Regions from separate parts of the Arthrobacter sp. D1-29 genome, predicted to be linked through region 1. Evidence: riboswitches for the same ligand, from Rfam matches in the RefSeq annotation. Region 1 holds a riboswitch; the other holds the start of a gene.

Region 1 (4,206 bases):
GCACGAGCCCAGCGGAATCATGGTGCGGTCCAGCGAAAGGTCCCGGTCGGACAGCTTGCGGATATAGCGCAACAGCTGCGTCTCGGAACGGTGAGTGTTGAACACCGGGTGCTGCAGGAAATCGGACGTACGGACAACGCCGGACGGCAGCTCAAAGCCGGCAGCGGATTTCACGGGACCGGCGCCAAAGGCGACTGCCACGGCGGACAGGACATCCGGCGTCGTGGTTTCATCCACGGAGACGCCAACGGTGTCAGCGTCGATGAGCCGCAGGTTGATGCCGCGGGCTTCGGCGGCGGCAATGACTTTGTCCGCCTTGCCGGGGACGCGGACCGTGAGGGTGTCGAAGAATGACTCGGACACAAGGTCGCGGCCGGCGGTCTTGAGGGCGGTTGCCAGGGTCCGGGCGTGGCCGTGGACGGTTTCGGCGATCGCCTTCAGGCCTTCCGGGCCGTGGTAGACCGCGTACATCGAGGCAACGATTGCCAGCAAAGCCTGGGCAGTGCAGATGTTGGACGTGGCCTTTTCGCGGCGGATGTGCTGCTCACGGGTCTGGAGGGCCAGCCGGTAGGCAGGAACCCCGGCGTTGTCCCTGGAAACGCCAACGATGCGGCCCGGGAGCGTGCGCTCCATGCCTTCGCGGACGGCCATGTACGCGGCGTGCGGGCCGCCGAAGAACAGCGGCACGCCAAAGCGCTGCGCGGTTCCGACGGCGATGTCGGCACCTTGCTCGCCCGGGGGCGTGATGAGGGTGAGCGCCAACAGATCGGCGGCAACAGTGACCAGCGCGCCGCGTTCCTTGGCGGCAGCGATGACCGGTGCGTGGTTGAAAACGCGGCCCGAAACACCGGGCTGCTGGAGGACCACTCCGTTGATGTCGCCGTCGGGCAAGCCCTGGCTCAGGTCCGCGATCTCCACCTCGAAGCCGAGTGCCTCAGCGCGGCCCTTCACGATGGCGATGGTCTGCGGGAGGCAGTCCGCGTCCAGGACGGTCTTGCCGGCAGCAGCGGACCTGGACTTGTTGGCCCGGCGCATCAACAGCACGGCCTCGGCCACAGCCGTTGCTTCATCCAGCAGGGAAGCGTTGGCCACCGGAAGGGCCGTGAGGTCCTGCACCATTGTCTGGAAGTTCAGGAGCGCCTCGAGCCGGCCCTGGGAAATTTCGGGCTGGTACGGCGTGTACGCGGTGTACCAGGCCGGAGCTTCCAGGATGTTGCGGCGGATCACCGGCGGGGTGACGGTGTCGTAGTAGCCCTGACCGATCATTTGGACGGCGGTCTTGTTCTTGGCGGCGAGGCGGCGCAGTTCGGCCAGGACCTCAACCTCGCTGAGCGCGTCCGTGCCGCTTGGAAGTGTCAACGGTGCGGACTGACGGATGGAATCGGGGACGGCCACGTCTACCAGGCCGTCCACGGAGTCGTAGCCGATTGCCTTGAGCATGGTGTCAACGTCGGCCTGGCGCCGGGCGCCGATGTGCCGGTCCGCGAAAGCGGTGGGGGTTGATTGAACAGTCAAGAGGAACTCCATGATTCAGGCGCCCAGTGAGCGCCACGATGATGTGGGTTCCTCCCCGCTCTGTATTGGACCTGAGAGATTCCGCAGATTGTGTTCTGCTTGCACCGTCGGTGAGCCCGGTTTAACGGACTGCTTTCCAGAGTTGCCTCGCCGCGGCGGTACATGGGCCTGAGAGATTCCTGGGGAGGATTTGCTCCTACGGCGCCTGACTGGATGTACCGGCAGGACTCTCCCGCCGCAGTTCAAAAGCGTTGCGTCACCCTTGGGTGGGTGGCACGGTTCACACCATAGCGGGTATTTCTGCAACTACGCAAGGCAAGGTTTGACCGGCCAGGGACCTGGCGGCTGACTAGCGCCGCCTGACCCGGAGCCGTCTTGAGCGCCTCTACCCGGAACTGGACACGTTCATGCAGGTCCGCCGCGAGTTCGATCCCCGCGGGATATTCCTCAACGACCACACGCGGGCCCTTGTAGGCTAACTCGGCAATTCCGGCGCAGTGGGACACGCGGGCGCATGGACTTGCCTCGTACGCCCGGCTGCCGTCCGGTGACGAAGTTTCACCACTTTCACCTAGTTTCACTACGTTTCCTCTGGAGGTCTGGTGCAGAACCCCTTCAAGCCGACGGCAGGAGCAACGCCCCCCTGCATTGGTCGGGCGGGCCGGGCTTTTGGACGAGTTCGAGTACGGCCTGCAGCAGGGTTCCAGAGCCCCTGGCCTTCTGACCATAGGCCGCTAGTCGGACTGGTCCAGTCAATGATTGCCCTGTTATCAGGTGACCTGCAGGACCTGGGTTCAGGCGAGTTTGGTTACCTGGTAAGTGTGGCCGGCCGCACGGAGTCGCTGTATGAGCACGTTGCCGAGTGCAGTGGCCGGTGTCAGCGACCCTTTCGCGGTCGGCAGCCGGTCGCCGTCGAGGGCAAGAGCGAGTGCAGTCTCGCCTGCCATCACGGCGGTGGCGGCATAGCCGGGATCACCAGGGCCAGCAGCAATCGCCTGGTATCGGTGCCCGTCCTCGGTGCGGGCGGTCACCTGAGAGTGGAACCAGCCCGCGCGCTGGGTGCTGGTGCTCGGACCCGCACCTGGTGCCGGAAGACAGCGGTCGAGCACCCCCCGGGTCGGCGGGAACGCCATCGCGCCCATGAATGCCCGGAGTCCGAGTGCCACTGCCCTGGCGAGAACCGCTCCTGCCGGTCCGCGGGCCACCCCCATCACCTCGCCGTACTGAAGGGAGCGGCCGTAGGCCCAGCCCTGCAGTGCGTTGCTGCGGCGCACTATCCGGGTGTTGACCGCGGCCATGATGAACGGCGCGGTCCAGGTGCCGTCATCGGAACGGCGCACAGTACCGGCGTCAGGAGGCTGTTGTGTCGTCGGCTCCCGTGTGCGGTCGGGGCTCAGAGCATAGGGGTCCGCGGCTAATGACCTCAGGGCGGTGCTCGATCGCATCGCCTCGAGCTGCCCGCGAAACGATTCGAGCGTGCCTCCGCTGATGCCACCCTTGGCCGTAGCAACGAGTTGGACCTCGACCAAACCGCCAGCGCCATCGGCTTCTGCCGCCTGATGAAGCAGCAGTACAGCGAGGTCGGACGGCACGGAGTCGTAGCCGCAGGAGTGCACGATCCTGGCCCCGCTCGTCCTGGCCAGAGCGTCGTAGCGATCGATCGCCTCCCGGACGAAGGACACCTCACCCGCGAGGTCGGCGTAGTGGGTACCGGCCCGTGCGCAGGCGTCGACCACAGGTAGTCCGTGTTTCGCGTATGGACCGACGGTTGTGAAGAGCACGCGTGTGCCCACGGCCAGGGCGGCGATCGAGTCCGCGTCCTCCGAGTCGGCTTCGATGAGGGCCCATCCGTGCGCCGCGACCGGCAACTGCGACCGAAGGGCCCCGAGTCTGGACCTCGACCGGCCCGCGAGTCCAACTCGCATCCCAGCCGGTGCATGCTCCGCGACGTAGCCGGCGATCAGTCGGCCAGCGAAACCCGTCGCTCCGTAGAGAACGAGGTCATGTTCCCGAGATGAGTTTTCCATAACTGCAGCCTTTCACAGCGGCAACTCCACGCTGACACGCGGGTCCTTGCCTTGGTCCTCGCAAGCAACCGGAACCGATCAGACCTCCGCCACCGGAGCGGCAAACTGCGCCTCGTACAGCCGGGCGTACGCCCTGCCCGCAGCAAGCAGTGAAGCGTGCGTCCCCTGCTCGACGATCTGGCCGGCCTCCATCACCAGGATGAGGTCGGCGTCGCGGATGGTGGACAGCCGGTGGGCGATCACAAACGAAGTCCGGTCGGACCTCAAAGCGCTCATCGCCTTCTGCACCAGCACCTCCGTCCGGGTATCCACCGAAGACGTCGCCTCATCCAGGATCAAAACCGAAGGCCGCGCCAGGAAAGCCCGCGCAATCGTCAGCAGCTGCTTCTCCCCCGCGGACACATTCCCGCCTTCGTCCTCAAGAAGAGTGTCGTACCCGTCCGGCAGCGACCGCACAAACCGGTCCACGTACGTCGCCCGCGCCGCCTCCAAAATCTCGTCCTCAGTAGCAGAAGGCCGCCCGTACGCGATGTTGTCCCGGATGGTCCCGCCGAACAGCCACGTATCCTGCAGCACCATCCCCATCCGCGAGCGCAGCTCACGCCGGGACACCGAGGTGACGTCCACGCCGTCGAGCGTTATCCGCCCCGCATCAATCTCGTAG
Region 2 (4,206 bases), 1.6 Mb from region 1:
ACCTCCTTGATGCCATAGACCACAGGGACCATGACCAGCAGGGACAGCAGCATGCTGGGGACGTCCACCCGGCCGGGCCGGGGATCCCGTGATTCGGGGATGAAGGCGGGGCCGAACGCCAGCAGCGGAAGCATGATGGGCACGGCAACCAGGAGCACCGCGCCCCACCAGAACTGTTCCACCAGCCAGCCGCCAAAGATGGGTCCCAGGGCTGCGCCACCGGAGAATCCTGCTGCCCAGATGGCGATCGCCAGCCGGCGGCGGTTGGGATCCGGAAAGATGTTGCGGATCAGCGACAAGGTGGACGGCATCAGCATGGCACCAAAGAATCCCAGCGCTGCCCGGCCGGCAATAAGCCACTCGGCGCTGGGGGCGAAGGCTGTTGCGGCTGACACCAAGGCGAACCCGATACTGCCGACCAGCAGCAGCCGGCGGCGTCCGACCCTGTCACCCAGGCTTCCCATGGCCACCAGCAGGCCGGCGAGCACCAGCGGATAGGCGTCAACGATCCACAGGAGCTGGACCCCCGTGGTTTCCAGGCTGCGCGCAATCGCCGGGAGGGCGAACGTAAGGGCCGTGTTGTCCACCGCGACCAGCAGCACGGGGAACATCAGCAGGCCCAGGGCAAGCCAGTCGCGCCATGGTGCTTTCGGTCCCGGCCGGCGGGGCGTACGGGAGGTCGCGGGGAGCTGGTTTGCCAACGATTCGGGGGCGTTCCGAAGGGAAGTTGCGGACGAGGTCATGGAATAACTGTACCGTCCAGACGGTACAGTTATCAATTTCGGCGGTGCCAGCGTGCATGATTGAAGCCATGGCCAGAAAACCCGTAGCCCGCGAGGCTGTTCTCGATGCTTTTGAATCCCTGCTGATTGAGGTGGGCGAGCGGGCCGCCACCCTTGATGCGGTAGCTAAGCGCGCGGGAGTCTCCAAGGGCGGGTTGCTGTATCACTTTCCGAACAAGGAAGCCCTGATTGAGGTGCTGCTGGACAGGCTGGATGAGCTGGCAGCCGCCGACGCCGACGCCATGGCCACCGCGGAGGAGGGAGCGGCCGCGTACTTCATCAGGTCTTCCGTCTGGGCAGATACACCCCTGGACCGTGCCATTGTTGCTGCCACCAGGCTCGCCGAGGTGGCCCATGAGGAAACTCGTGAGCGCTTCGCGGCAATCCAGCAGCGCTGGCTCCGGGAGATTGCTGCCGACGTTGGCACGGCCATGGCCAAACCGGTGCTGTATATGGGTGACGGCCTGTACTTCAACGCCATGCTTTCCGTGGGGCCGGTTCCTACCCAAGAGACGGCGGCCGACGTCGCCGGCCTGCTGGCAGCGCTGGACCGGCTCCGCAGTTGAGCCCGTATCGTCCATGTCCGCGGCATTTGCCCGAACGCGCACCGCATAGGACAATTGGACCGTGTGTGGGCCCGGTAACGGCCACCATGAACAACAAAATTCAACTGAATAGCCTTTGATCTGCGGCGGGAGAGTCCTGCAGTAGGTACAGCAGGCGCCGTAGGAGCAAATCCTCCCCAGGAATCTCACAGGCCCATGTACCGCCGCGGCGAGGCAACTCTGGAAAGTAGCAGGCAGTCCGCTTGGCGTGTCCCGGAACCATCCGGAATACCAGGACAGCTGTGCTCACCGACGGTGCAAGCGGGTCCTGCGGAAGCAGGCCAGGCGGAAACTCTCAGGTCCAATACAGAGCGGGGAGGAACCCAATCGATGTGGCGTACCCTCGCCGCCTTAGTACATGGAGTTCCTCGTGACTGTTTCTCCGGCCTCCGCCACTCCGGCCCCCACTGCCCAGGCCCCGGCTACCACCGCCCCCGCCCCGACCTTCCCGGCCGCTGCATCCTTTGTTGACCGGCACATCGGCTCACGCCGCCAGGACGACGTCGACGCCATGCTCAAGGCTGTTGGCTATGACTCCGTGGATGCACTCGTGGACACCGCAGTCCCCAAGGACATCCGCCAGGACTCTCCACTGGAGCTCACCCAGGCCCTGAGCGAGGTGGAAGCCCTCGCCGAATTGCGGAGGCTCGCGGCCAAGAACAAGACCGCCGTGCAGATGATCGGCCAGGGGTATTACGACACCGTGACGCCGCCGGTGATCCGCCGCAACATCCTCGAAGGCCCGGCCTGGTACACCGCGTACACGCCATACCAGCCGGAAATTTCCCAGGGCCGGCTCGAGGCGCTGCTGAACTTCCAGACCATGGTGCAGGACCTCGTGGGCCTGCCCATCGCCAACGCGTCCCTGCTGGATGAAGCCACCGCCGTGGCCGAAGCGGTGCTGATGATGCGCCGGGCAAACAAAAATAAGGACGCCCGTGATGGGAAAACCGTCCTGGATGCCGACTGCCTTCCACAGACCATCGCCATTGTGAAAGGCCGGGCCGAGGCGCTGGGATTCGAGGTCCAGGTGGCTGACCTCTCCAAGGGACTTCCCGACGGCGTGATCAACGGCGTGGTGCTCCAGCAGCCCGGCGTCTCCGGCCGGGTTTTCGACCACACCTCCGTCATTGCCGACGCCAAGGAACGCGGCGCGCTGGTAACAGTGGCTGCCGACCTCCTGGCCCTGACACTCATCACCCCTCCCGGTGAGCAGGGGGCCGACATCGCCGTCGGCTCCGCGCAGCGGTTCGGCGTCCCCCTCTTCTACGGCGGACCGCACGCCGCCTACATGGCCGTGCAGAAGGGCCTTGAGCGTTCCATGCCCGGCCGCCTGGTGGGCGTCTCGAAGGACAACGCCGGCGTCCCCGCGTACCGCCTTGCCCTTCAGACCCGCGAGCAGCACATCCGCCGCGAGAAGGCCACCTCCAACATCTGCACAGCCCAGGCGCTGCTGGCCATCGTGGCCTCCATGTACGCCGTTTACCATGGACCGGAAGGGCTCAAGGCGATCGCCCAGGCCGCGCACGCCCACGCCAGGACCCTTGCAGGATCGCTGAACGCAGCCGGGCTTGACGTCCTCCACACAAGCTTCTTCGACACCGTCACGGTTTCCGTGCCCGGCAAGGCAGCTGGAATTGTTGCCGCGGCAGAAGCCAAGGGCATCAACCTTCGCGGCATCGATGCCGACAGAGTGGGCTTCTCCACGGATGAAACCACGACGCCGGAAATCGTCGCCCAGGTGCTGGAGGCTTTCGGTGTTTTGGCCACCGCCGGCGGCAACGCAGCCTTCGCGCTGGACCCCGCCGTCGAACGTTCTTCCGGGTACCTGCAGCACCCGGTGTTCAGCACCCACCGCTCCGAGACGCAGCTGCTTCGCTACATCCGCAAGCTGTCCGACCGGGACCTGGCGCTGGACCGCACCATGATCCCGCTGGGTTCCTGCACCATGAAGCTGAACGCAACGGCCGAGATGGAGGCCATTTCCTGGCCGGAGTTCGCCTCCATCCACCCCTTCGCCCCCGACTCCCAGACCGAGGGCTGGCGCGAACTGATCGCGGACCTGGAAGCCCAGCTGACCGAGATCACCGGCTACGACCAGGTGTCCATCCAGCCGAATGCCGGTTCCCAGGGTGAGCTGGCCGGCCTCCTGGCCATACGCGGCTACCACCTGTCCCGGGGCGATGACCAGCGCAATGTGTGCCTGATTCCCGCGTCGGCGCACGGCACCAACGCAGCCTCAGCCGTTCTGGCGGGTATGAAGGTGGTAGTGGTGGCCACCGCAGCGGACGGCACCATCGACCACACCGATCTTTACGCGAAGATCGACGCCAACAAGGATGCGCTGTCCTGCATCATGATCACCTACCCGTCCACGCACGGTGTGTACGACGCCGACGTCCGCGAGGTGTGCGACGCTGTTCACGCTGCCGGCGGCCAGGTGTACATCGACGGTGCCAACCTGAACGCGCTGGTCGGACTGGCCCAGCCGGGCAAGTTCGGCGGCGACGTTTCGCACCTGAACCTGCACAAGACCTTCTGCATCCCGCATGGCGGCGGCGGACCCGGCGTGGGCCCGGTCGCAGCGAAGGCGCACCTGGCGCCCTTCATGCCGGGCAACGCGGCAACCTGGACCGAAGGCAACGACGTCCCCATTTCGGCGTCCAAGTACGGCTCCGCCGGCGTCCTTCCCATCTCCTGGGCGTACGTCAAGCTGATGGGTGGCCAGGGCCTGACCGAGGCCACGAAGTCGGCGCTCCTTGCTGCCAACTACATCGCTGCCCGCCTCAACGACTTCTTCCCCGTGCTCTACACAGGAG

Evidence for each region. Region 1 has a riboswitch for glycine ahead of gcvP (aminomethyl-transferring glycine dehydrogenase). Riboswitches for the same ligand answer to the same signal wherever they lie in the genome.
Region 2: linked by a shared signal. The riboswitch ahead of gcvP (aminomethyl-transferring glycine dehydrogenase) and the one ahead of gcvP (aminomethyl-transferring glycine dehydrogenase) in region 1 are both predicted to bind glycine.

The regions. Positions count from the first base shown of each region.
Region 1 covers NZ_CP096383.1:4,521,280-4,525,485, forward strand. The annotation lists gene gcvP (aminomethyl-transferring glycine dehydrogenase) at 1-1,515, opposite strand, end outside; glycine riboswitch at 1,662-1,760, opposite strand; gene M1E17_RS20530 (hypothetical protein) at 1,923-1,994, shown strand; gene M1E17_RS20535 (saccharopine dehydrogenase family protein) at 2,310-3,542, opposite strand; gene M1E17_RS20540 (ABC transporter ATP-binding protein) at 3,621-4,206, opposite strand, start outside.
Region 2 covers NZ_CP096383.1:953,927-958,132, forward strand. The annotation lists gene M1E17_RS04520 (MFS transporter) at 1-743, opposite strand, end outside; gene M1E17_RS04525 (TetR/AcrR family transcriptional regulator) at 812-1,348, shown strand; glycine riboswitch at 1,465-1,561, shown strand; gene gcvP (aminomethyl-transferring glycine dehydrogenase) at 1,746-4,206, shown strand, end outside.